2 linked regions of the Thermotoga maritima MSB8 genome follow. The protein of the gene in region 1 interacts with the protein of each later gene in a pairwise test. Links are inferred from orthologs where the notes say so. Each region holds a gene or a part of one and is shown on either strand. Other genes may lie near its edges.

The links.
Region 2: the proteins of TM_RS08715 (region 1) and topA interact in binary tests that used the Escherichia coli proteins (3 or more experiments, as listed by UniProt). The link is inferred for Thermotoga maritima MSB8 from one-to-one orthologs.

The regions. Positions count from the first base shown.
Region 1 is NC_000853.1:1,687,088-1,694,658, forward strand. What follows is about bases 2,401-5,392. They hold TM_RS08715 (IMPACT family protein), read right to left. Parts: upstream 4,189-5,392; coding sequence 3,613-4,188; downstream 2,401-3,612. Other genes in these bases: TM_RS08705 (hypothetical protein), read right to left, coding at 3,082-3,348; TM_RS08710 (DivIVA domain-containing protein), read right to left, coding at 3,326-3,592; murB (UDP-N-acetylmuramate dehydrogenase), read right to left, coding at 4,167-5,069; rlmN (23S rRNA (adenine(2503)-C(2))-methyltransferase RlmN), read left to right, coding at 5,122-5,392. Outside these bases: transcriptional regulator NrdR, read right to left, coding at 1-413; DNA-binding protein WhiA, read right to left, coding at 410-1,294; TM_RS08695 (YvcK family protein), read right to left, coding at 1,291-2,235; more of rlmN, read left to right, coding at 5,393-6,153; TM_RS08730 (PASTA domain-containing protein), read left to right, coding at 6,150-6,764; rsgA (ribosome small subunit-dependent GTPase A), read left to right, coding at 6,761-7,571.
Region 2 is NC_000853.1:255,368-272,089, forward strand. The notes cover bases 11,015-14,014. They hold topA (type I DNA topoisomerase), read left to right. Parts: upstream 11,015-11,563; coding sequence 11,564-13,465; downstream 13,466-14,014. Other genes in these bases: TM_RS01335 (D-alanine--D-alanine ligase), read left to right, coding at 13,380-14,014. Outside these bases: TM_RS01240 (glucose-1-phosphate adenylyltransferase), read left to right, coding at 1-1,048; TM_RS01245 (DUF4899 domain-containing protein), read left to right, coding at 1,052-2,077; TM_RS01250 (hypothetical protein), read left to right, coding at 2,089-2,346; TM_RS01255 (radical SAM protein), read left to right, coding at 2,343-3,194; electron transport complex subunit RsxC, read left to right, coding at 3,199-4,506; TM_RS01265 (RnfABCDGE type electron transport complex subunit D), read left to right, coding at 4,503-5,459; TM_RS01270 (RnfABCDGE type electron transport complex subunit G), read left to right, coding at 5,456-6,130; electron transport complex subunit RsxE, read left to right, coding at 6,127-6,729; electron transport complex subunit RsxA, read left to right, coding at 6,726-7,301; TM_RS01285 (RnfABCDGE type electron transport complex subunit B), read left to right, coding at 7,315-7,608; DNA-processing protein DprA, read left to right, coding at 7,595-8,608; carbon storage regulator CsrA, read left to right, coding at 8,613-8,864; Asp-tRNA(Asn)/Glu-tRNA(Gln) amidotransferase subunit GatC, read left to right, coding at 8,827-9,117; TM_RS01305 (YraN family protein), read left to right, coding at 9,114-9,440; rpmB (50S ribosomal protein L28), read left to right, coding at 9,946-10,158; more of TM_RS01335, read left to right, coding at 14,015-14,291; and 3 more genes. UniProt on the Escherichia coli protein: Releases the supercoiling and torsional tension of DNA, which is introduced during the DNA replication and transcription, by transiently cleaving and rejoining one strand of the DNA duplex.

The sequences.
Region 1 (7,571 bases):
TCCACTTCCCTGAAATCACGATAGACTGAAGCCAATCGTACGTAAGCAACCTGGTCCAATTTCTTCAATTCCTCCATAACCAGTTCTCCTATTCGTTTCGTTTCAACTTCGAAGGATCCTTCTTCTCTGAGTTTCAAGCAGATTCTGTTCACAGCTTCCTCGATCTGCTCGTAGGTGACAGGTCTCTTCTCACAAGCTTTTATCATACCATTTTTTATCTTTTCCCTGTCAAACTTCTCCCGCCTGCCATCCTTTTTTACAACGAGAACAGGCGCTTCTTCGTATCTCTCGTAGGTGGTGAATCTTTTACCGCAAGAAGAACACTCCCTGCGTCTTCTGATAGCAGTTCCATCGAGGGTTGGCCTCGAATCGAGCACTCTCGTGTCCATCGAACCACAAAACGGGCACTTCATTTTACATCACCAAACCTTTCAGCTATTTTGATAATTCTTTTCAGTTTCGAGTATATTTGAGATTTTGTGAGATTTAACTTTTTCCCCAGCTCTCTGAGTGAGAGTTCTTTGTTTCTCAATCGAACCAGAGCGACTCTTCTCAAATCCTCGGGTAAGTTTTCGAGTCCCATGTTCTCTTTTATAAGCTCTATCGCACGTATCTGACGAGCCGTACTGTTTGCTGTTCTGATGGCGTTCGCCTCTATAAAGTTGACCGTTCTGTTCACATCACCGATCACTTTTCTTTCAGTGACGATTCGATCTATCTCTTCCAGCTTTCTCTGAACCCCTATGGCTTCAAGGAACACAAGAATGTCCTTTATAGACTTTATATAAAGTTTTCTTGTATTCCTGAGTTCTATGATGCCTGCGTTTATGTTGAAGAAATCTTTCAAGCTTTTTCTGGTGAGAGCGAGCGTTTCTTCCTCAAACAGATTGATTTCCAGATGATAATGATACCTTGGATTCGTCATGGATCCTCCGCTGAGAAACAGTCCTCTCAAAAATGAAACAAAGAGGGCTACGTCGAAGAACGGCTCTATCACCATGAAACTTTCTGAATACTCTGCGGTGATTTTTATGTACCTCTTCTTTATGTTGTGTGATTTCTCTACAATTATCTCCGAAACGGGTTTTGAGAGATACTTCATTAAATTCAAAAGCCGCCTCGAGGCGGCAAAAGAGTGCAAAGAAAAAACGATATGCCTGCTCTTAACATCCAGATCGCCCCGCGCTTTTATGAAACCTAAAAGTTCCGATATAACCTCTTCACGACTACCAAAAGGGACGTTCACGAGTTCTTCTTTTATCTCTTCAGAGAAAGTTCGCCTCAAGAGGCTCACCACCTCGAAATTCTCTCAATCACATCCGCCAGTTTCACAGAGTCGTGTCTTATCTTTCTTTGACCATCTGAGGGGTCAACTATCTCTACAAGAAAAGGCTCTGCCAGAATGGTGTTCTGTATGTTTTCAGCGTCGATCTCCACGAAATCACTGCCCTCTTTTCTATACCTTTCGAGCACCTCTTCAGAAGGTTTGCGGGTGTTCACCAGCACAAAATCGACGCTTTGCTCCAGGTACCTTTCGAGTTCTTTAACGTGGTCCGAGACCCTGTATCCTGTTGTTTCACCTGGCTGGGTCATGAGGTTACACACGTATATTTTCTTCGCCTTCGATTTTTTAATCGCATCCTTCACACCGTTTACGAGAACGTTTGTGATGATACTCGTGTAGAGACTCCCTGGGCCAAAGATGATGATATCGGCCCTTTCAATCGCCTCGAGGACTTCAGGAAGTGCATCGATCGGTCTATCCAGCCTGACTTCGACTATCTTTCCACCTTTTCTGACGATGTTCGTTTCACCGATCACCTCTTCTCCATCTTCGAACCTTGCCACAAGTCTTGCGTGATCTTCGCTTACGGGTAAGACTCTCCCTTTTATAGCGAGCACCCTCTCCAAGATCCTTATGGCCTCCGAAAAACTTCCTTCGATCTTGGTAAGAGCCGCTATTATCAGGTTTCCCAGACTGTGTCCCTTAAAAGACCCCTCACTGAAACGATAGCTCATCAGCTTCGCAAGAAGATCTTCATCTTTTGCCAGAGCCACGATGTTGTTTCTCACATCACCGGGAGGAGGTACGTTCAGCTCTTTTCTTAACTTTCCGGAGCTTCCCCCTTCGTCAGTGACTGAGACAACAGCGGTTATTTCAAAAGAATCGATGTTTTTCAAGCCTTTCAAAAGAGTGGAAAGTCCCGTCCCTCCACCTACAGCGACCACCTTCACCGCTCACACCTTCTCTATGTCCCTGTGTTTCTCAATGACCGTAAAACCTTCTTTTTCCAGCATTTCTTTCAGCCTGTGTGCGATATACACAGATCTATGCTTGCCGCCGGTACATCCTATTCCCACAGTGATTATCCTTCTTCCAGTTCTCTGGTACTCTTCTATCGCCACTTTGAGTACTTCATAGATCTTCTTCGATGAACTCTTCCACCACTGGATAATTTTTAAAGTACGCTTCTACCTCGCTATCCAAACCCGTCTTTGAAGAAAGTTCCGGTACGTAGTGTGGGTTCGGGAGAAAACGAGCATCAAAAACGAAATCCGCGTCCATTGGGATTCCGTGTTTGAATCCGAAACTCATTATTCTGACAGAGGTTCCACCGGCCTGGTTCACGAGAAAATGCGTCAGAGTTTCACGCAGTTGATGTGTGTTCATGCTGGTTGTATCTATCACAACGTCCGCGATTTCCCTTATACGAGACAGGATTTTCCTCTCCTTCTCTATGGCATCTTCCAGCCCTATTCCGTCCTTCTGAAGAGGATGCCTTCTTCTCGTTAGAGCGTATCTCCTCAGAAGTTCCTCCGTGGACGCCTCCAGAAAAATTACCAGAGCATTCGTCTTTTCTTTTATTCTCTCAACCGTCGATATGGGATCTCCAAGGTGTTCGCTTCGCACATCAATGGCCATCGCCATCTTTTCAAGATCGGAACTCATGAAGAGCTTCAAAAGTTCCTCCAGTATGTTACCGGGAACGTTATCAACACAAAAATACCCCAGATCCTCCAGAAAACCCATCGCGGTGGTTTTTCCCGCCCCCGAAAGCCCGGACACAACGACTATTCTCTTCAAGGTTCCTGATCACCTTCCCTGAGTGCCTGAGAAAGTTTTTTCTTCAGATTTCTAATTCTCTCACTCATTTTCACGTTTTCGAGCACGGTGTTGGCCAACATGACGAACAGGATGTTATCTATCCCCACTTCGTCGATGAATTCTTCGTACCGCTTGAAGTCTTTTTCTATTTTTTCTATGGTTTGATTGACTATCTCCAGATCCTCATCCGTAACGAGGTTGTACACTTTCTTTCCAAGTCTAACGCTTATTTTCTTCTTCATCCTGTATCATCCCCTGATCGGTTGTGAGGGAGAGAAAACGCTGAATTTTCTCCACGAGTGTGTTCAGAGACCTTTTATGTTGCTCGATGGTCTTTTCCAGCTGCTCCTTCTCCTTTTCTAAGTGAAGTATCCTTTCATTCAACTGTTTCACCTTCGACCACAGTTCCTTATTTTCCTCTTTCAACTTTTTGTAATCCTCTATCATTGAATCGAGAATCCTTTCGAGATCCTCCAGTTCTTTCATTCATTTTCCCTCCTTCGTGATTATATTAACACATCACGAATCGTTTTTATAACCAGGTTTTCAGGTACTTCAAGACCACGAAGCAGGATTTTTGCACCCCTCTCTGTGTAGTCCATCTCAACGAGCTCCAGCCCCATCATCTCCACAACTCTGAACACATTGTTCAGTTCCTGATAATCTACTTCCACTTCGAACTCTTTCATGAGCCTCAGCTTTCTCAATTCTGCTCCCTTGACCGCCATCTCAGCGGCCGAAGAGTAAGCTTCTATGAGTCCACGAACACCCAGTTTCACTCCACCAAAATATCTTGTGACAACGATCGCCGTGTTCATAAGATCGTATTTTTTTAGAGCCCCGAGGATTGGTCTGCCCGCCGTTCCACTCGGCTCACCGTCGTCCGAACTGTGTTCAAGAATACCGTTTGGAGAGAAGATCCTGTAAGCCCAGCAGTTGTGAGTTGCATCTCTCTTCGAAACTTCTTTCAGCTTCTCACGAAAGTCTTTTTCATCCTTTACTGGAAAGATCGTGGCATAGAACTCCGATCTTTTAACGTTGATTCTTTCTGTATGGGGTTTCACCACCGTCTTCCATTCCACCAGATTTCAACCTCCGTTTCCAGCTCCACACCGTATTTCTCCTTCACCTTTTTTCTCACAAAATCAATGAGTTTCATCACGTCATCAAAAGTAGCACTTCCTGCGTTCACAATGAATCCCGCATGTTTTTCCGATATCTGAGCCCCTCCAATTCTGTAACCTTTCAGACCCAGGGATTCTATGGCCTTTCCCACGTAGAAATCCTCTCTTGGCCTTTTGAAAACACTACCCGCACTCGGAAGGTCAAGGGGTTGTTTTTCCAGACGCCTCCTCATGTAATCGTCCATCTTCGCTTTTATGGTTTCCTTCTTTTCTTTTTTGAAACTCATCATCACACGTGTTATGATCAATTTCTCCCTTTTAAACGTACTGTCTCTGTAGCCGAAAAAAATCTCGTTCCTCGAAAGCCAGGTCTTTTCTCCATCTCTTAGAACCTCGACCGCTTCGACGAACTCTCCAATCTCTCCTCCGTACGCTCCCGCGTTCATATAGATGGCTCCCCCCACGCTCCCCGGTATCCCGTATGCGAACTCCAGTCCCCCGAGTTCCGCTTCCATCAAAAATAGACAGAGTCTCTTCAGGGGAGTTCCACTTTCTACCAGTACTTTTTCTCCCTTTATTTCAATTTGATTCAACCTTTCTGTTTTCAACACTGCGATATCCAGATCTTCATCTTGAACCAGAAGGTTCGTGCCAAGTCCCATTATTTGAAACGGAAGATCCTTCAGAACAGTGATGGCTCGTTCCAGAGAAAAAACATCGTTTGGAAGAACAAGATATTTCACTCTTCCACCGATTTTTATGCTGGTGTGACAGGAAAGTTTTTCGAACATTCGCACGTCACAGCCTGCTTTGTGAAGAGATCCAAAAATTTTGTCCAAAGATATCCCTCCTTAAACTCTATAGTATAATTTCAAACTGGGAGGTGTTGACTTGAAGAATCTACTCGATCTTTCTTACGAAGAACTGGTAACCGAGATCACTAACCTGGGTCTCGAGCGCTACAGGGCAGATCAGATTCTGGACTGGGTGTTCGATAAAAAGGTGAACAACTTCGACGAGATGACAAACCTTTCGAAAAAGCACCGTGCTCTTTTGAAAGAGCACTTCTCCATTTCTTTCTTGAAACTCCTCGACAAGAAGGTTTCCAGAATAGATGGTACCACCAAATTCCTCTGGGAACTCGAGGATGGAAACACAATAGAATCTGTGATGCTTTTCCATCCGGACAGAATAACGGCCTGCATTTCAACCCAGGTTGGATGTCCTGTGAAATGCATCTTCTGTGCCACAGGAATGAGCGGATTTGTCAGAAATCTGACCACAGGAGAAATCGTAGCACAGATCCTTTCCATGGAAAAAGAAGAGAAGAAAAAAATAGGAAACGTTGTGTACATGGGAATGGGAGAACCTCTTCTGAACTATGAAAACACAATAAAAAGTATAAGAATACTGAACCACAAAAAGATGGGAAACATAGGTATCAGGAGGATCACAATCTCAACAGTTGGAATCCCGGACAGAATAATTCAACTGGCTGAAGAAGGGCTCGATGTGAAGCTCGCTCTTTCACTCCACGCTCCAACGAACTTCAAGAGAGATCAGCTCGTTCCTTTGAACAAAAAGTACTCCATCGAAGAGATCCTGAATGCGGTGAAGATCTATCAGAGGAAGACAGGAAATCGTGTAACGATAGAGTACGTGCTCATAAGGGGTATAAACGATGAAATAAGCGACGCAAAGAAACTGGCCGAAATTTTGAGAAACATGAAGGTCTTCGTGAATCTGATCCCTGTTAATCCAACGGTGGAAGGCTTGAGAAGACCGTCGAGGGAACGGCTTTTGACCTTCAAGAGGATACTACTGGAAAACGGAATCGAAGCAGAAATCAGACGAGAAAAGGGTACCGACATCGAAGCGGCCTGTGGTCAGCTGAGGCTGAAGAGAATAAAATCAAGATCATGAGGGTGTTTCTCGGAATAATAATCGGCATCGTGGTTGGTGGCCTTTTCTTTTTGTTCACAATGAAGTTTTATCAGAGTCAGTACAGCACGGTACCGGACGTTGTCGGGCTTTCTGGAACAGAAGCGTGTGAAAGACTGAAAACGTCTGGTTTGTTTTGTGACAAGTCTTCTTCCGAAACGGTGGTGGACACTTATCCACGAGCCGGTTCAAGGGTGAAAAAGGGAAGAACGGTGAATCTCTACTACGAAAACCCCCAGAAAAAAATTGTGCCTCGTCTTTCACAGCTGAATTTCCCAGTCGCAGAAGAGATCCTGAAAAGGCTCGGGTGGAATTACGAAACCGTTTATTTTCCTTTTGGCACTGAAAAAGACAGGGTTCTCGCAACCTATCCGAAAGAGGGGCAGATCTACAATGGGAAATTAATTCTTCTTATTGATACAGGAGAAAAAGAAAGCTATTTTCTGGTAGAAAATTTTGTGGGCAAAAAAGTGGACGAACTGAAGGACGATCCCCGTGTTTTGCTACTTGGAACAGGTGATACGGTGGTGGCACAGTATCCCCCGGAAGGTTCTATAGCAACGAAAGTTATCCTCATCCTTGGGGAGGAATGAACTTGAGAAGAAGAGGAATAGTGGTGAGTTTTCACTCGAACATGGTCACGGTCGAAGACGAGGAAACTGGTGAAAGAATCCTCTGCAAACTGAGGGGGAAATTTCGCCTGCAGAATCTCAAGATATACGTTGGAGACAGGGTGGAGTACACACCGGATGAAACAGGATCCGGAGTCATAGAGAACGTGCTACACAGGAAAAATCTACTCACCAAACCTCACGTCGCCAATGTGGATCAAGTGATTCTCGTGGTAACGGTGAAAATGCCGGAAACTTCGACCTACATAATCGATAAATTTCTTGTTCTCGCTGAAAAGAACGAACTGGAAACGGTGATGGTCATCAACAAGATGGACCTCTACGATGAAGACGATCTGAGGAAGGTAAGAGAGCTGGAAGAGATCTATTCTGGACTCTATCCAATCGTGAAAACCAGTGCGAAAACCGGAATGGGAATCGAAGAGCTCAAGGAATATCTGAAGGGAAAGATCAGCACGATGGCCGGACTCTCCGGAGTTGGAAAAAGTAGCTTGCTCAACGCCATAAATCCCGGTTTGAAATTACGGGTGAGCGAAGTTTCAGAGAAACTCCAAAGGGGAAGGCATACTACAACAACTGCCCAGCTCTTGAAATTCGATTTCGGAGGTTACGTAGTCGATACTCCGGGTTTCGCAAATCTGGAGATCAACGACATAGAACCCGAGGAACTGAAACACTACTTCAAGGAATTTGGAGACAAACAGTGTTTCTTCTCGGACTGCAACCACGTGGATGAACCGGAGTGTGGAGTGAAAGAAGCCGTGGAGA
Region 2 (16,722 bases), 1.4 Mb from region 1 along the record:
TCTGGACAGAAAGGACGGAGGGGTTGAAATTCTTCCACCTTACGTCGGGAGGCACGAGTCTGACTGGTACAAAGGGACTGCCAACGCCGTCTATCAGAATCTCGAATTTCTCGAAGAAAACGATGCGGAACTCGTCCTCATCCTCTCAGGAGATCACGTGTACGCCATGAATTACAACGATCTCATAGATTACCATCTGCTCAAAGAGGCGGATGGAACGATAGCCTGCATGGAAGTGCCCATCGAAGAAGCGAGCAGATTCGGTATCATGATAACGGACGTGGATGGGAGGATCGTCGATTTTGAAGAAAAACCGGCAAAACCCCGGTCGAACCTGGCATCTCTGGGAATCTATGTCTTCAACTATGAATTCCTGAAGAAAGTTCTCATCGAAGACGAGAACGATCCAAACAGTTCCCACGATTTTGGAAAAGACGTGATTCCAAGAATTTTGAGGGAAAATCTCGGTTCTCTCTACGCGTTCAGATTCGACGGGTACTGGAGAGACGTTGGTACGCTCAGATCTTACTGGGAAGCCAATCTGGAGCTTGTTCTTCCAGTGCCGCCTTTCAATCTCTACGATCCAAACTGGAGGTTTTTCACCCACACCGAAGAGATGCCGCCCGCTTACGTAGCTCCTGGTTCGAAGGTTTCCACCTCCCTCGTGAGTGAAGGAGCAGAGGTTTATGGCAACGTTTTCAACTCCGTTATTTTCCAGGGTGTGAAGATCGGTAGAGGAACAGTGGTGAAAAATTCAGTCATAATGACCAGAACTGAGATAGGAGAGAACTGTTATCTGGAAAACGTGATAATAGCGGAAAATGTAAAAATAGGAAGCAACGTCAGGATGGGAGTGGGTGAAGACGCTGAAAGCAAACTGGATCCAAAGGTGTACTCGGGTCTTCTGACAGTGGTTGGGATGAATTCTGTGATTCCCGACGACATGGTGATAGGAAAGAACTGTGTTATAGGTATTGGTGTAAGACCTGAAGACTTCAAATCGAAAACTTTAGAATCGGGAGATTATGTGATAGTCAGGGAGGAGTAGTGAGTGGATCTCTATTTTGTGAAGTTCAGGGTCACATCGAAGCTCACATCTGAAATCGTTCAGGGGTATTTCCTCGGCAAACTCAACCAGATCCCCGAGTACGATTTTTTTGTGATACCGGGTCGGTACGCCCGGAAATATTCTGTAGATTTGAATCTTGGATTTGAAGATTTCCTTGAAGATTTTAAAGCGAAAAAGGAATCGGCTTTGAAAGAAGTACTGGAAGCTTCTGCCATAACGGATGAATTCTTCGATTTCTGGCTGATTCAAAGCAGAAAACAGAACCTCCGGTTGGTGGGGAGCGAGTTTTTCAGGCTCGTTGAAAGCGGTGATCACGAGGCGCTCAGGGTCTTCATAGCCGACCTTTTCAGGGAGTGGTCTGAAAAACTAGAGGTTGAAGTGGTAGGAGTGCCTCTGGACTATGAAGACGTTTCTCTTGAAGTGGTGAAAGAGCACTTCGAAGAACTCTCGACTGATGAAGTTTTTAAATTGTTTCAGAGAGAAGACTTGAGAAATCTGCCGGAAGTGTTTCCGGTTCTTGATCCCTTGAACGGCGTGACCATAAGAGAGATAGATGTGGAAGAGAGGATAGATTTCGTGATCCTGAACTATGGAAATGAAGAGTTTTCGGAGAAGTTCAAGAGGTTTCTGAAGGAAAAGTTCGGGACGGAAAACGTAGCGAGTCTCCCCGGAAAAGTCCTTTCAAAAGAAATCGTGAAGACCAGGGAAGGAACTCTTTATCTTTTGAAGGTAGAGTTTGAAGAAGGAATAATTGGAAAAGCCATAGTATCCCCGAATTTGAAGATAAAACGCGGTGAAAGCAGGGTGAAGATTTCCGATGAAGAATGGATGGAAAAAATAGGAGAGATGCTCAAGGAGGGGGAAGAATCGAAGCAAGAAAAGTTGAAACTGAGAAACTCTCCTCAGCCCGTTCAAAAAACGACGAGTTCGGATTTTCTCCTCGCTCTCGTGCTGGCGCTTCTTGTCATGGGAATTCTTCTGATACTTTCTTATCTTCTTTTCAGTTAGGTTCTCTTGTCATGGAAGTCCTTTTTGCTCTTCTCATCGTCACAGTGATCTTTTTCACGGTTTGCAGTGTTTCCATTCATGCGAGAAGGATATTTTTACTTTACAGGGAAAGAGAAATAGCTGAAAGAACCGCAGATGGTGTGCTCATGCGATTGGAAGCAAAACAGTCGATTCCTGAGTTTTTGAACGGTTTCGAGATCAGTGTAGAAGGGAGCAGGGTTCGCCTGAGAAAACAAGAAAGAGAATACGAGTTTGAGGTGGAGAAATGATGCTCAGAGCATCTTACGGAACGATTCGGAAAGTAAATGGAAACTCGTCCTTAGAGATGGACACCGCTTATCTCATGCTTGGAGAAAGGTGTGTTTACAACTGTCTGTACTGCGCGCAGTCACGCTCTTCCACAAGCCCATCTCATTTTCTCTCCAGGGTCACCTGGAAAGAGGTTTCGGAAGATTTGCTTGGCAAATTGAACGATCGTTTCAAGAGGGTTTGTATCCAGGTTGTTTCTTATCCTAGCTACGGAAAGGATCTCAGGTTGATCATTCCAAGGTTTCGTATACCGGTTTCAGTGAGTGTCAGAGCAGTCAGCATAGAAGAAGTTGTGGAGTACTTCGAACTGGGAGCAGACAGAGTGGGTATCGCTGTGGATGTCCCCAACAAAACTCTCTTTGAAAAAATCAGAGGAGGAAAGTACGAGAGACACCTTCATATCCTCGAAAAGGTATCAGAAATGTTTCCTGGAAGGATCACAACACACGTGATAGTCGGACTGGGTGAAAGCGATAAAGACATCGTTGATTTTACAGTGTGGGCAAGGGAAAGAAATATCGTGGTTTCTCTGTTTGCTTTCACCCCTATCAAGGGAACAGCCTTTGAAAACAGAGAAAGACCTTCCCTCGAGCGTTACAGAAAAATCCAGCTGGTAACTTACCTTCTCGAGAAAAACCTGATAAAGCCGGAGAACATAATTTTCGACTCAAATGGTAAAATTATTGACGTTGAATGGAACGGCGAGTTTCCAGAAGAGGCTTTAAGAACCCGCGGATGCCCTCACTGCACGCGTCCCTACTACAATGAAAGCCCAAGAGGTCCCATCTACAACGTTCACTGGAGGTGAAACTGTGCTCACTTTCAAGGGAGGAGTACACCCCCCGGAATTGAAAGAATGGTCGAAGGACAAACCTATTGAAAGGGCACCTCTACCTCAGAAGGTTTTCGTCTTTCTTTCCAATCATGCGGGGAACCCGGCGAAACCAGTGGTTTCTCCCGGTGACGAAGTGAAGACCGGTCAGGTTATAGGAGAACCTGAAGGTTTCATTTCCGCTTATCTGCATTCTCCTGTGACAGGAAGAGTACTCGAGATAAAGAAGATCCTGCACCCAATCCTTGGAAAGCCCATCGAAGCGATCGTTATAGAAAGAACCTCTGACGATGAGTGGGTTCACATAGAAACTGGGGATTTTGAACGCATGTCGAAAGAAGAAATCCTGGAAATCATCAAAAAAGCGGGAATCGTTGGTCTGGGTGGAGCGATGTTTCCAACCCACGTTAAACTCTCACCTCCTCCCGAGAAAAAAGTGGATACCTTGATCGTCAACGGGGCGGAGTGTGAACCCGTTCTCACGATAGATCACAGACTCATGCTAGAAAGAGCCGAGGACATCCTCCAGGGAATCCTGATAATGATGAAGGTTCTGGGGGTTCAAAAAGCCGTAGTCGGTGTAGAGAGCAACAAGATGGATGCGTACCACAATTTGAAAAAGGTTTTCAAGGGATATCCCGTTGATGTTGCTCTCCTCAGGACCAAATATCCGCAGGGTGCAGAAAAGCAGCTCATATACGCGATAACCGGAAGGATGGTACCGAGAGGCGGTCTTCCAATGGATGTTGGAGTGGTGGTCCAGAACGTCGGTACCTGTGTTGCTGTGAAGGAAGCGGTCGTCGATGGAAAACCGCTCGTGGAAAGAGGTATGACAGTCAGCGGTGATGCCGTGAAAAATCAGAAAAATCTGATCGTCAGAATAGGGACACCCGTGAAGGATGTTATCGACTACTGTGGTGGAATAGATGAGAACACGGAGCGTGTCATCCTCGGTGGCCCGATGATGGGAATATCCATCACAAATCTGGACATCCCTGTTATGAAAGGAACTTCTGGAATAACCGCGTTTCTTCCAAAGAAGTCTCGACCTCAGAAACCCTGTATTAGATGCAGTGAATGTGTTCAGGTGTGTCCGATGAACCTTCAGCCTTACCTTCTCTATCTCCTCTCCACGAAGAGAAAGTACGACGAAGCTGTGGAAAACGGTTTGATGGACTGTATAGAGTGCGGCTCGTGTACCTACACCTGTCCTTCGAAGATAGAACACGTAAGGTACATAAAACTCGCAAAAACAGTGTATCGCGCCACAAGGAGGGGTAGAAGATGAAGCTGATAAGCGCTTACGCTCCACACCTTCGAGAAGAGGATGATGTGAGAAAGATCATGCTGGATGTGCTCATAGCCCTATCACCAGCGGTTATTGGGGCGGCTTATTTCTTCGGATGGTATGCTCTATTTCTCTGTATCGCAGGAGCGGTGATAGGTGAGCTGTTCGATATATTCGTCATGAGATACCTGAGAGGAGTGAAGGATTTCGTCCCGGATGGCAGCGGGGCAGTGACAGGACTGCTTCTGGCGATGAACGTGAGCACAAGGCTTCCTTTCTGGGCTTTTTTGTTGGGACTCGTTTTCGCTCTGGGGATCGGGAAACACGTGTTCGGAGGACTCGGCCAGAACATTTTCAACCCTGCGCTCGTCGGAAGAGCGTTTCTGCTCATTTCTTTTCCCACTTACATGACCACCTGGGTTGTACCCGGGGCAGGATTCTGGAAATCTCCAGCGGATGTGGTAACGGCAGCAACTCCTCTTGCACTTTTCAAGGAACACGGTGTTTTCACACCCTATTGGGATCTGTTCATAGGTAAGGTTGGAGGATCCTTAGGTGAAACGAGTGCACTTCTTCTCATAATTGGTTTCATCTATCTTCTCTTGAGAAAGAGAGTGAAGATATTCATTCCTGTCTCCTATATAGGAACTGTTCTTGTGTTTTCTTCGATAGCTTATTTGATGAATCCAAGGTACGGTGATCCTCTCTTTCACCTCCTCAGTGGTGGTCTCATGCTCGGTGCACTTTTCATGGCCACCGATATGGTGACGAGTCCCATCACCGCGAAGGGACAGGTGATCTTCGGGATTGGATGTGGCGTTCTCACGATGGCTATAAGACTCTTTGGAGCGTATCCTGAAGGCGTTTCATTTTCGATCCTTTTCATGAATGCACTGGTTCCCCTGATAGACAGGTACACCAGACCGCGCATCTTCGGTGAGGTGAAAAAATGAAGGATATCCTGAAGACTGGATTGATTCTGATGGTTTTCACGGCTATTTCTGGACTCTTTCTTGGACTCGTGTATGTGGGAGTCAAAGGAAAGATCCAGGAAGCGGATAACGCAGCTAAGTTGAGCGCCATCAAATTCGTTCTGAAAGATCCCCTCACGGGAGATTATCTGGTGGATGAAAAAGAAATCGAGGAAATCGTCAAAAAAACAGGCATAGAAACGGTTGTTCTGAAAGAGTACAAAGAAGGGGTAGTCCTTGGTCCCTTGTATGAATTCGTGACGAAGGATGGCAGAAACGCATACGTTCTGTCGGGATACGCACCCGGTTTTGGAGGAAACGTGACCGTTGTAGCCTGTTTTATAAAAACGGAAGATGGATTCATGCTCAATTCCGTGAGAGTAATAGATTATTCTCAGGAGACGCCTGGACTCGGCGCAAAGATAGGAGAAGAAAGTATACAGAGGCGTTTCTTTCCAGTTCCACCCGAAGGACTGAAGAACGGCCTGAGGGTCGACAAAGATGCGGGACTTCCGAAGGGTTCTCCTGAGGAGTTGAAAAAGCAGGGTATTGTGAAGGTAAGCGATGTAATGACGGGAGCAACGATCACACCAAGGGCCGTGGTGACCGCTCTGAATCTCATGTACAGGTACCTCGAGGAGGTGTCGAAATGAGCCGCTTGAGAGAATTAACTAAGGGGATCATAAAAGAGAATCCCACTTATGTTCAGGTTCTTGGAATGTGTCCCACACTCGCCGTCACCACGAGTGCCATCAACGGTCTGGGGATGGGGCTTGCTACGACAGCCGTTCTCACCATGTCAAACGTGGTTATTTCACTGATAAGAAAGATCGTTCCTGATAAGATCAGAATTCCTATATTCATCGTTGTTATCGCGTCTTTCGTTACCATGATAGATCTCCTCATGCACGGTTTTGCCTACGATCTGTGGAAGACCCTGGGACTTTTCATTCCTCTCATAGTGGTGAACTGTATCATAATGGGAAGGGCGGAATCGTTCGCTTCCAAGCATGGTGTTCTGGATTCCATGCTCGATGGCCTGGGAGTGGGTCTCGGTTTCACAGGTTCGCTTGTTCTCCTTGGAAGCGTCAGAGAACTCTTCGGTAACGGTACGATCTTCGGTTACAAAGTGTGGGAGTTGAAGATATTTCTTGAAATTCTTCCACCGGGAGCCTACATAACACTCGGTCTTCTCTCTGCACTCTTCACCTACATCGGCATCAGGAGAAAGAAAAGAGGTGAAGCGAAATGAAGGTGTTTTTGCTCTTCTTTTCTGCCATATTCGTGAACAACTTCGTTCTGGCGAGGTTTCTCGGGATTTGTCCCTTCCTGGGGGTCTCCAAAAGGTTGGAAACGGCAACAGGAATGGGTATAGCCGTTACGTTCGTTATGACGGTTTCTGCTGCCATCAGCTGGTTTCTGGACAAGCTCCTTATCTCCACAGGACTTGAATTTCTGAGAACGATCGTCTTCATACTCGTCATCGCTTCTTTCGTCCAGTTCGTCGAACTGTTTTTGAAGAAAACCAGCCCGGATCTCTACGAAGCGCTTGGTATTTTCCTGCCTCTCATCACCACAAACTGTGCGATCCTCGGTATGGTGCTTTTGAACAGTCTCATGAAGCTCAACTTTGTTGAGGCGGTCTTCCACGCACTGGGATCTGGTCTTGGATTTGCTCTTGCTCTTGTGATATTCGCCGGAATAAGGGAAAAAATGGATCTCTACGATCTGCCGGAGCCTTTCAAAGGCACCGCCATAGCCCTCATCACCGCGGGACTTCTTTCGCTTGCTTTCATGGGATTCCAGGGAATGGTGAAGCTGTGAGGAGGTGAAGGAGTTGGAAGTCATCTACTCGACGCTCTTGCTCGCTGTTCTGGGTTTTGGGTTCGGGGCTTTTCTTGCCTATTCTGCGCAAAGATTCAAGGTGGAAGAAGATCCACGTGTGAAGATGATAACGGAGGTTCTTCCTGGAATAAACTGTGGCGCGTGCGGTTTTGCCGGGTGTGAAGCCTACGCGAAGGCGATCGTGAAGGGTCAGGCGGAAACGAACAGGTGTCTCCCCGGAAGACCTCAGGGTGTCGAAGAGAAGATAAAGAAGATTCTCGAGGAGTACAAGAATGTCTCCTCTTGAGATGGCTCTGCTCGTTCATCGTGGTGAGTTCCATCTTCGGGAACTGGAACCGGAGTTACCTCTCGAAAAATTTCTGAAGAACGCGGATCCAAAAAAGACGAGGAAGTTTCTTGAAAAGTGCGGAAAAGAAGAATTAGAAAGGCAAAAGGAACTGATAAGGAAACACAATGTGAAGCTCGTTTCGTTCTGGGAAGATGACTACCCCCAGCACTTGAGGGAGATCAGGTATCCGCCAGCTGTTCTTTTTGTGAGGGGCGATGCTGAGCTCTTGAAAGAAAAGTGTGTGGGAGTTGTGGGAACAAGAAGACCCACAAGTTATGGAGTGAACGTCACAAAGCGCTTTGTTAAACTGCTGAGCGAATACTTTGTGATCGTTTCCGGCATGGCGTTTGGAATAGATTCCGTTGCACACAAGGAAGCCCTGAGTTCTGGAGGAAAGACGGTGGCGGTTCTCGGCACAGGAGTGGATGTTGTTTATCCGCGATCGAACGAACGACTCTTCCATGAAATTGTGAAAAACGGGTGTGTTGTCAGTGAGTATCCAATGGGAACTCGTGCTCGAAAACATCATTTTCCAGCGAGAAATCGAATCATAGCGGGTCTTTCTGATGCGATCATCGTCACAGAGGCTCCCATCAAAAGCGGTGCACTCATAACGGTGAAGTTTGCTCTGGAAAGCGGTCGTGATGTGTTCGCCGTTCCCGGTGATATAGATAGGAAGACCAGCGAAGGTACGAACTATCTGATAAAGTCAGGTGCCTATCCCCTCACCGACGAGGAAGACCTTGAAACTCATTTTGGAATCAGAAGAATCGCTTCCCCATCGCTCGATGATGACAAAAAGAAGATCTACGATCTGTTGAGAAGTTCGCCAAAAACAGTCGATGAGCTTGTTGAAGAATTGGGGTGGAGCGTTTCGGAGGTCCTCAGGGTGATATCGGAGATGGAACTGATGGGAATGATCTGGTTCGACGGCGGTGCATACAGATTGCTGGGGTGATAACGTGCTGGTTCTCACTAGAAGAGTAGGGGAAAAGATCGTGATTGGTGAAGACATAGTGATTACTGTCCTGAAGATAGAGGGGAATTCTGTTAAAATTGGTATAGAGGCACCCAAACATGTGAAGATTCTTCGTGAGGAACTCTACGAAGAACTCAAGAGTGAGAACATAAAAGCTTCTGAAGTTTCAAAAGATGACCTGAAGGGGGTTTTAAGGAATGATAAAGGTTACAAAGGACCTAGTGCTTCATCTTGAAAATCTGGCAAGGTTAGAACTCTCCGAAGACCAGAGAGAAAGTCTGATGAAAGATTTTCAGGAGATACTCGATTACGTGGAGCTCCTCAACGAAGTCGACGTGGAGGGTGTGGAGCCAATGTACACACCCGTTGAGGACAGCGCCAAACTCAGAAAAGGAGATCCGAGGTTCTTTGAAATGCGGGACCTCATAAAGAAGAACTTCCCGGAAGAAAAAGACGGTCACATAAAAGTCCCCGGAATCCACAGATGATGGACTGGAAGGAAGCGGAAGAACTCGCATGTAAATTTTTGAAGAAAAAAGGTTACAAAATTCTTGAAAGAAACTACAGAACGAAGTACGGTGAGATAGACATAGTGGCGCGCGATGGGAGAGAGATAGTTTTCGTGGAAGTCAAAAGCGGAAGTGGGAAAGTGGATCCTCTTGAAAGAATAGATCTCAAAAAGGTGAGGAACCTGGAACAGACAGCGAGATTTTACATGATTCAGAACAAATTAAAAGGACCAGCGCGGGTTGATTTTGTGAGGGTGACTCCTGAAGGAATAGACCATTTTGAAGGTATCTGGCTGGGGTGAGATGGTGAAGGTTGTTGCCACGAACAAAAAAGCCTACACGGACTACGAGATCCTGGAAACTTACGAAGCGGGAATCGTTCTCACAGGAACGGAAGTGAAATCCCTGAGGAACGGCTCAGTCAATTTCAAGGATTCCTTCTGTAGATTCAAGAACGGGGAGCTTTACCTTTTGAATTTACACATTCCACCCTACAGTCACGGTGGAGTTTACAACCACGATCCTGAAAGGCCGAGGAAACTGCTTCTTCACAAAAGAGAACTGAAGAGACTCATGGGTAAGGTACAGGAAGAGGGAGTAACGATAGTTCCACTGAAGATATACTTCAACGATCGCGGGATTGCAAAAGTGGAGATAGCCGTTGCTCGAGGGAAAAAAGAAGTATGACAAGAGAGAAGCGATAAAAAAGAGGGAAATGGAAAGAAAGATCAGGGAGTACATGAAGTATTCGAGATAGTTATGGTATACTCTTGGAGAGAGAAATCAGACTCACGGGAGGGCATGATCATGGCAAAGAGATGTGAAGTGTGCGGAAAAGCTCCTAGATCCGGAAACACCGTTAGTCACTCAGACAAGAAGTCAGGAAGATGGTTCAGACCCAATCTCCAGAAAGTAAGAGTGGTGCTTCCAGATGGAACGATTAAAAGGATGAGAGTCTGTACATCCTGTTTGAAGTCTGGGAAAGTGAAAAAGTACGTTGGACAAGTTTCGGAGGTGTGAGCGGGCTGTTGGCCCGCATTATTTATGGCTGTAATAAGATTCAGGGTCCCTTTCTGGTATAAGTTCATCATGATTCTGCTATGGGTTGTGAGCTTTGACCTCACAATTTTCCTTTTTTATAAACCTCTCCATTCAGTCTTGCGATATTCCATTCTGATTTTGGATATAATCTTTGGTGTATGGGTGTTCTCACTCTTCAAAAAAGAGATAGTGATCGATGTAGAAAAAAGCAGACTGATTCTGGGAAAGGAATCGTTTGACCTTTCTTCGATTGAGAGAGTTGAAAGGTACGGGATGTCAATTGTTTTTTATTTAAGTGATGGAACACGTCGTGTTTTCTCTCATCCCATAGAGGACTTTGAACTTTTGAGGAAATTGATTGACGAGAAGGGAAGTGGTTGGTTTGAAACTCGGTGATTTGATGCCAAGAGATCTGCTAAAACAGGAACTGTTTGTTCAGGATTTGAAAAGTCATATCAACGACAACGTAGAAATTATCTTGAAGATTAGGAGTAAAAAACTCCAGGAAACAAAAGACAGTAAGAAATTCCTGATCATGACACTGGAGGACAGGACGGGAACCGTCAGGGCTGTGGACTGGTACAACGCTGAACTCAACGATCAGCGTCTGAAGGAAGGAAACGTCGTCAGAGTGAAGGGCAGAGTGGTATTTTTTGAGAACAGGATACAGATAAACGTGGATAACGATTACGGTGCCATAAAGATTCTGAAGAGCGACGAGTACGATTACACGAAATTCGTCGCACAGTCGAAAAAAGACCTGGAGATTTTGAAGAAAAAGCTCTTTGTCCTTCTGGATCAAATAAAGGATCAACACTACAAAAAACTTCTGAAGGCATTCTTTGAAAATAAAGAGTTCTCCGAAAAATTCTTCAGATCACCGGCGGGTATGAGAGTACATCATGCCTACATAGGAGGACTTCTAGAGCACAGCGTCACGGTCGCTGAGATTTGCAAAGAGATCAGTAAATATTACTCCCTCGATAGAGATCTTCTCATAACTGGTGCCCTCCTCCATGATGTTGGAAAGGTGGAAGAATACAGAATCACAGAATCCGGGATCGAAGTGACTACCGAAGGGAGTTGAAAGGGCATATAGCAATAGGGGCGGCTATGGTTAGAGAAATGGCGAAGAAATTGTCTATTCCAGAGCACAAGATCCTCGAGTTAGAGCACATAATTCTTTCGCACCACGGAGAGCTCGAATGGGGTTCACCCGTGGTTCCAAAGACGATAGAGGCTTTAATAGTTCATCACGTTGAGAACCTGGATTCCAAGATAGCTCGATTCATCGAGGTTATGGAAAGTTCCGAATCGAATCAGGGTTGGACGGAGTACGACAGGAATTTGGGAAGAAGAATCTTTTTAAGAGGTGGAGGAACTGATGAGTAAGAAAGTGAAGAAATATATCGTTGTTGAATCTCCTGCCAAGGCGAAGACGATCAAGAGTATTCTTGGGAATGAGTACGAAGTATTCGCTTCGATGGGGCACATCATAGACCTTCCCAAGAGCAAGTTCGGTGTGGATCTGGAAAAGGATTTCGAACCGGAATTCGCGGTGATAAAAGGGAAAGAGAAGGTAGTTGAAAAGCTGAAGGATCTTGCAAAAAAAGGCGAACTGCTCATCGCTTCTGATATGGATAGAGAAGGGGAAGCCATAGCCTGGCACATAGCCAGGGTAACGAACACACTGGGGAGAAAGAACAGGATCGTGTTCTCTGAGATCACTCCTCGTGTGATAAGAGAAGCCGTTAAGAATCCTCGAGAGATTGACATGAAGAAAGTTCGTGCGCAGCTTGCAAGAAGGATTTTAGACAGGATCGTTGGTTATTCTCTGAGTCCGGTTCTCTGGAGAAACTTCAAATCCAATTTGAGCGCTGGTAGAGTCCAATCAGCAACCTTGAAGCTCGTTTGTGACAGAGAGAGAGAAATCCTCAGGTTTGTGCCAAAGAAGTACCACAGGATCACCGTCAATTTCGATGGTCTCACAGCAGAAATAGATGTGAAAGAAAAGAAGTTCTTCGACGCTGAAACGTTGAAAGAAATCCAGAGCATAGACGAACTCGTTGTAGAAGAGAAAAAGGTTTCTGTGAAAAAGTTTGCGCCTCCAGAACCCTTCAAAACCAGTACCCTCCAGCAGGAAGCGTATTCTAAACTGGGTTTCTCCGTTTCCAAAACCATGATGATTGCCCAGCAGTTGTATGAAGGCGTGGAAACAAAAGATGGGCATATCGCGTTCATAACCTATATGAGAACAGATTCAACGCGTGTTTCGGACTACGCGAAAGAAGAAGCCAGAAATCTGATAACGGAGGTCTTTGGAGAAGAGTACGTTGGTTCAAAGAGAGAAAGGAGAAAGAGCAACGCAAAAATACAGGATGCGCATGAGGCGATTCGTCCCACGAACGTTTTCATGACACCTGAAGAAGCGGGAAAATACCTGAATTCTGACCAGAAAAAACTCTACGAGTTGATATGGAAGAGATTTCTCGCATCGCAAATGAAGCCTTCTCAATACGAGGAAACTCGTTTTGTCCTGAGAACAAAGGATGGGAAGTACAGATTCAAGGGAACGGTGCTGAAGAAGATTTTCGATGGGTACGAAAAGGTGTGGAAGACGGAAAGAAACACGGGAGAGTTTCCTTTCGAAGAGGGAGAATCTGTGAAACCGGTGGTTGTAAAAATAGAGGAACAGGAAACCAAACCGAAACCAAGGTACACAGAGGGTTCTCTTGTAAAAGAAATGGAAAGACTCGGTATAGGTCGTCCCAGCACATATGCGTCCACGATAAAGCTTTTGCTGAACAGGGGTTACATAAAAAAGATCAGGGGCTATCTCTATCCAACGATCGTTGGAAGCGTTGTCATGGATTATCTGGAGAAAAAGTACTCTGATGTTGTTAGCGTTTCCTTCACAGCTGAAATGGAAAAGGACCTCGATGAAGTCGAACAGGGTAAGAAAACAGACAAAATCGTTCTGCGGGAGTTTTATGAATCCTTTTCCAGTGTGTTCGACAGGAACGACAGAATTGTGGTTGATTTTCCGACGAACCAGAAATGTTCGTGTGGAAAGGAAATGAGGCTCTCTTTTGGAAAATACGGCTTCTATTTGAAATGCGAGTGTGGTAAAACCAGAAGCGTGAAAAACGATGAAATTGCGGTCATAGACGATGGAAAAATATTCCTGGGGAGGAAAGACAGTGAGAGTGGCTCTCCTGATGGGAGGAGTGTCGAGGGAAAGGGAAATCTCTCTGAGAAGCGGAGAAAGGGTAAAAAAGGCTCTTGAAAAACTCGGGTATGAACACACCGTTTTTGACGTTAGAGAAGATTTTCTCAAGAAAGTGGATCAGTTGAAAAGTTTTGATGTGGTCTTCAACGTTCTCCATGGAACTTTCGGTGAGGATGGAACGCTTCAGGCAATTCTGGATTTTTTGGGGATCAGATACACCGGGTCCGATGCGTTTTCAAGCATGATATGTTTTGATAAACTCGTGACTTACAGGTTTTTAAAGGGCACCGTCGAGATACCTGATTTTGTGGAGATCAAGGAATTCATGAAAACTTCTCCCCTTGGGTATCCCTGTGTGGTAAAACCGAGGAGAGAGGGTTCAAGCATAGGAGTGTTCGTTTGTGAATCGGATGAAGAGTTTCAACACGCGCTCAAGGAAGATTTACCACGATATGGGAGTGTGATTGTTCAAAAGTACATCCCCGGCAGGGAAATGACTGTGTCTATTTTAGAAACGGAAAAGGGCTTCGAAATTCTTCCCGTTCTTGAGTTGCGACCAAAGCGTCGTTTCTACGATTACGTTGCGAAGTACACGAAAGGTGAAACGGAGTTCATTCTTCCTGCTCCTTTGAATCCTTCAGAAGAACGCCTTGTCAAGGAAATGGCTCTCAAAGCGTTTGTAGAAGCTGGTTGCAGAGGTTTTGGGAGGGTGGATGGTATTTTCAGCGATGGCAGGTTCTACTTTCTGGAAATCAACACGGTACCGGGTCTAACGGAAACCAGTGATCTCCCAGCGAGCGCGAAAGCGGGAGGAATCGAGTTCGAGGAACTCGTTGAGATCATCTTAAAGAGCGCTTTTTTGAAAGAAGGGGTGAGAGTATGAAATTTATAGAAAAAATGCTTCCGGAGGAGTCTCCCATCGATCTTCTCATAAATCTTTCCAGAAGAGGCGAAGCGGCCGTCGTGCTTCTCAAGGATGCCATCGAGGATTACTTCACCGGAAAATTCGGGGAAGGTCACCTCAATCGTGTAATCTCTCTGGAGCGAGAGTCAGATGAGATCAAATCAAAGCTGAAGAAGATGTATCTCAAAATGAAGTACACCTACTTCGAAAAAGACGACTTTCTTTACATAGTTCACAAAGCGGATGAGATTCTTGACGTTGTCAGGGACATCGTCATCATGCTCGACATGAACAGAGTTGAAGATGTACCGGAGAATATCAAAGAGTTATTCGCAGAACTCGTTGAAAACGTTCTGGATACTATCAGAGAAACCACCGAGGCAATCGAACAGCTTCGCACACTCGCGGAGAGCGGTTTTTCACCTTTTGAAAAAGAAAAGGAAGAAAGAGAAATCTTTGACGTGTCCATGGAGGAGAGGGAAGTCGACACAATATCGAGGAATCTTGGTAAAAAACTCTATTCCCTCAAAAACAGTATGAATCCCGTGGATCTGATTTTCTTGAACAAAGTGGCAAGACTTATTTCAAAGATTGCCGATCAGGGCAAAGATATCACAAAGAGGATAAATTCCATCCTTAGGTGAGGAGGGAATAACGTGACAATACTCATCATAGCTGGCATACTTGGTTTCATCATGGCTTTCTCCATAGGAGCCAACGATGTGGCGAACTCCATGGCGACAGCTGTTGGGGCAAGGGCTATAACTGTGAGACAGGCAGCTCTTATAGCGATGTTTCTCGAGTTTCTTGGAGCAGTTATGTTCGGCTCCCATGTCTCCCAGACGATCGTCAAAGGAATAGTGGAAGTGGAGAAAGTTCAACCGGTAGAACTCATGTATGGTGCACTGTCAGCCTTGATCGCAGCTTCATTCTGGATTCTGATAGCGACCAACTGGGGTTATCCCGTTTCCACCACCCATTCTATAGTCGGAGGAATGATGGGATTCGGTCTTGTGGCGGTGGGTATAAATGGCGTGAACTGGAAAACGTTTCTCTTCATAGTACTTTCCTGGGTTGTTTCACCTGTTCTCGGCGGTTTGATTTCCTTTGTGATGTTCAAACTGATCTCTCTTTCGGTGTTCCACACAAAAAATCCGAAGAAATCTTCCACTGTCGCTATTCCGTTTTTCATATCTCTTGCGATTTTCACAATGATATCTCTTTTTGTAAAAAAGACGCTCAAACAGCCTCTCAGTGAATCTTTTCTGCTCGGTATCGCTTTCTCTCTCGTAACATTTTTTGTGGTTCACTTCGCTGTGAGAAAGTTGATAAACGAAAAGAAAGATGTGTACGATGCGGTTGAAAATGTGTTCAAGCGCGCTCAGATTCTCACTTCATGCTACGTTTCTTTTTCTCATGGAGCCAACGACGTTGCCAACGCGGCGGGCCCTGTAGCGGCGGTCATGATCGTTGCGTCAACGGGTGTTGTTCCAAAAACCGTCGAGATTCCGTTTCTGGCGCTTCTTCTTGGGGGAATCGGTATCTCGCTCGGTGTGTTCTTCCTTGGACAGAAGGTCATGGAAACGGTGGGTGAAAAGATAACTACGCTCACAAATTCCAGGGGATTCACAGTGGATTTTTCCACTGCGACGACGGTTCTACTCGCTTCGTCACTAGGGCTTCCTATCTCCACGACACACGTTGTGGTGGGAGCTGTCACGGGTGTTGGCTTCGCCAGAGGGCTTGAGATGGTGAACGTTGGTGTGTTGAAGAACATCGTTATATCCTGGCTTCTCATAGTACCAACGGTGGCTGCGACTTCCGCGGCTGTCTATTGGGTTTTGAAACTGATACTAAAATTCTAATGGGGGTGAGACGATGAAAGTAACCGTCACGACTCTTGAATTGAAAGACAAAATAACCATCGCCTCAAAAGCGCTCGCAAAGAAATCCGTGAAACCCATTCTTGCTGGATTTCTTTTCGAAGTGAAAGATGGAAATTTCTACATCTGCGCGACCGATCTCGAGACCGGAGTCAAAGCAACCGTGAATGCCGCTGAAATCTCCGGTGAGGCACGTTTTGTGGTACCAGGAGATGTCATTCAGAAGATGGTCAAGGTTCTCCCAGATGAGATAACGGAACTTTCTTTAGAGGGGGATGCTCTTGTTATAAGTTCTGGAAGCACCGTTTTCAGGATCACCACCATGCCCGCGGACGAATTTCCAGAGATAACGCCTGCCGAGTCTGGAATAACCTTCGAAGTTGACACTTCGCTCCTCGAGGAAATGGTTGAAAAGGTCATCTTCGCCGCTGCCAAAGACGAGTTCATGCGAAATCTGAATGGAGTTTTCTGGGAACTCCACAAGAATCTTCTCAGGCTGGTTGCAAGTGATGGTTTCAGACTTGCAC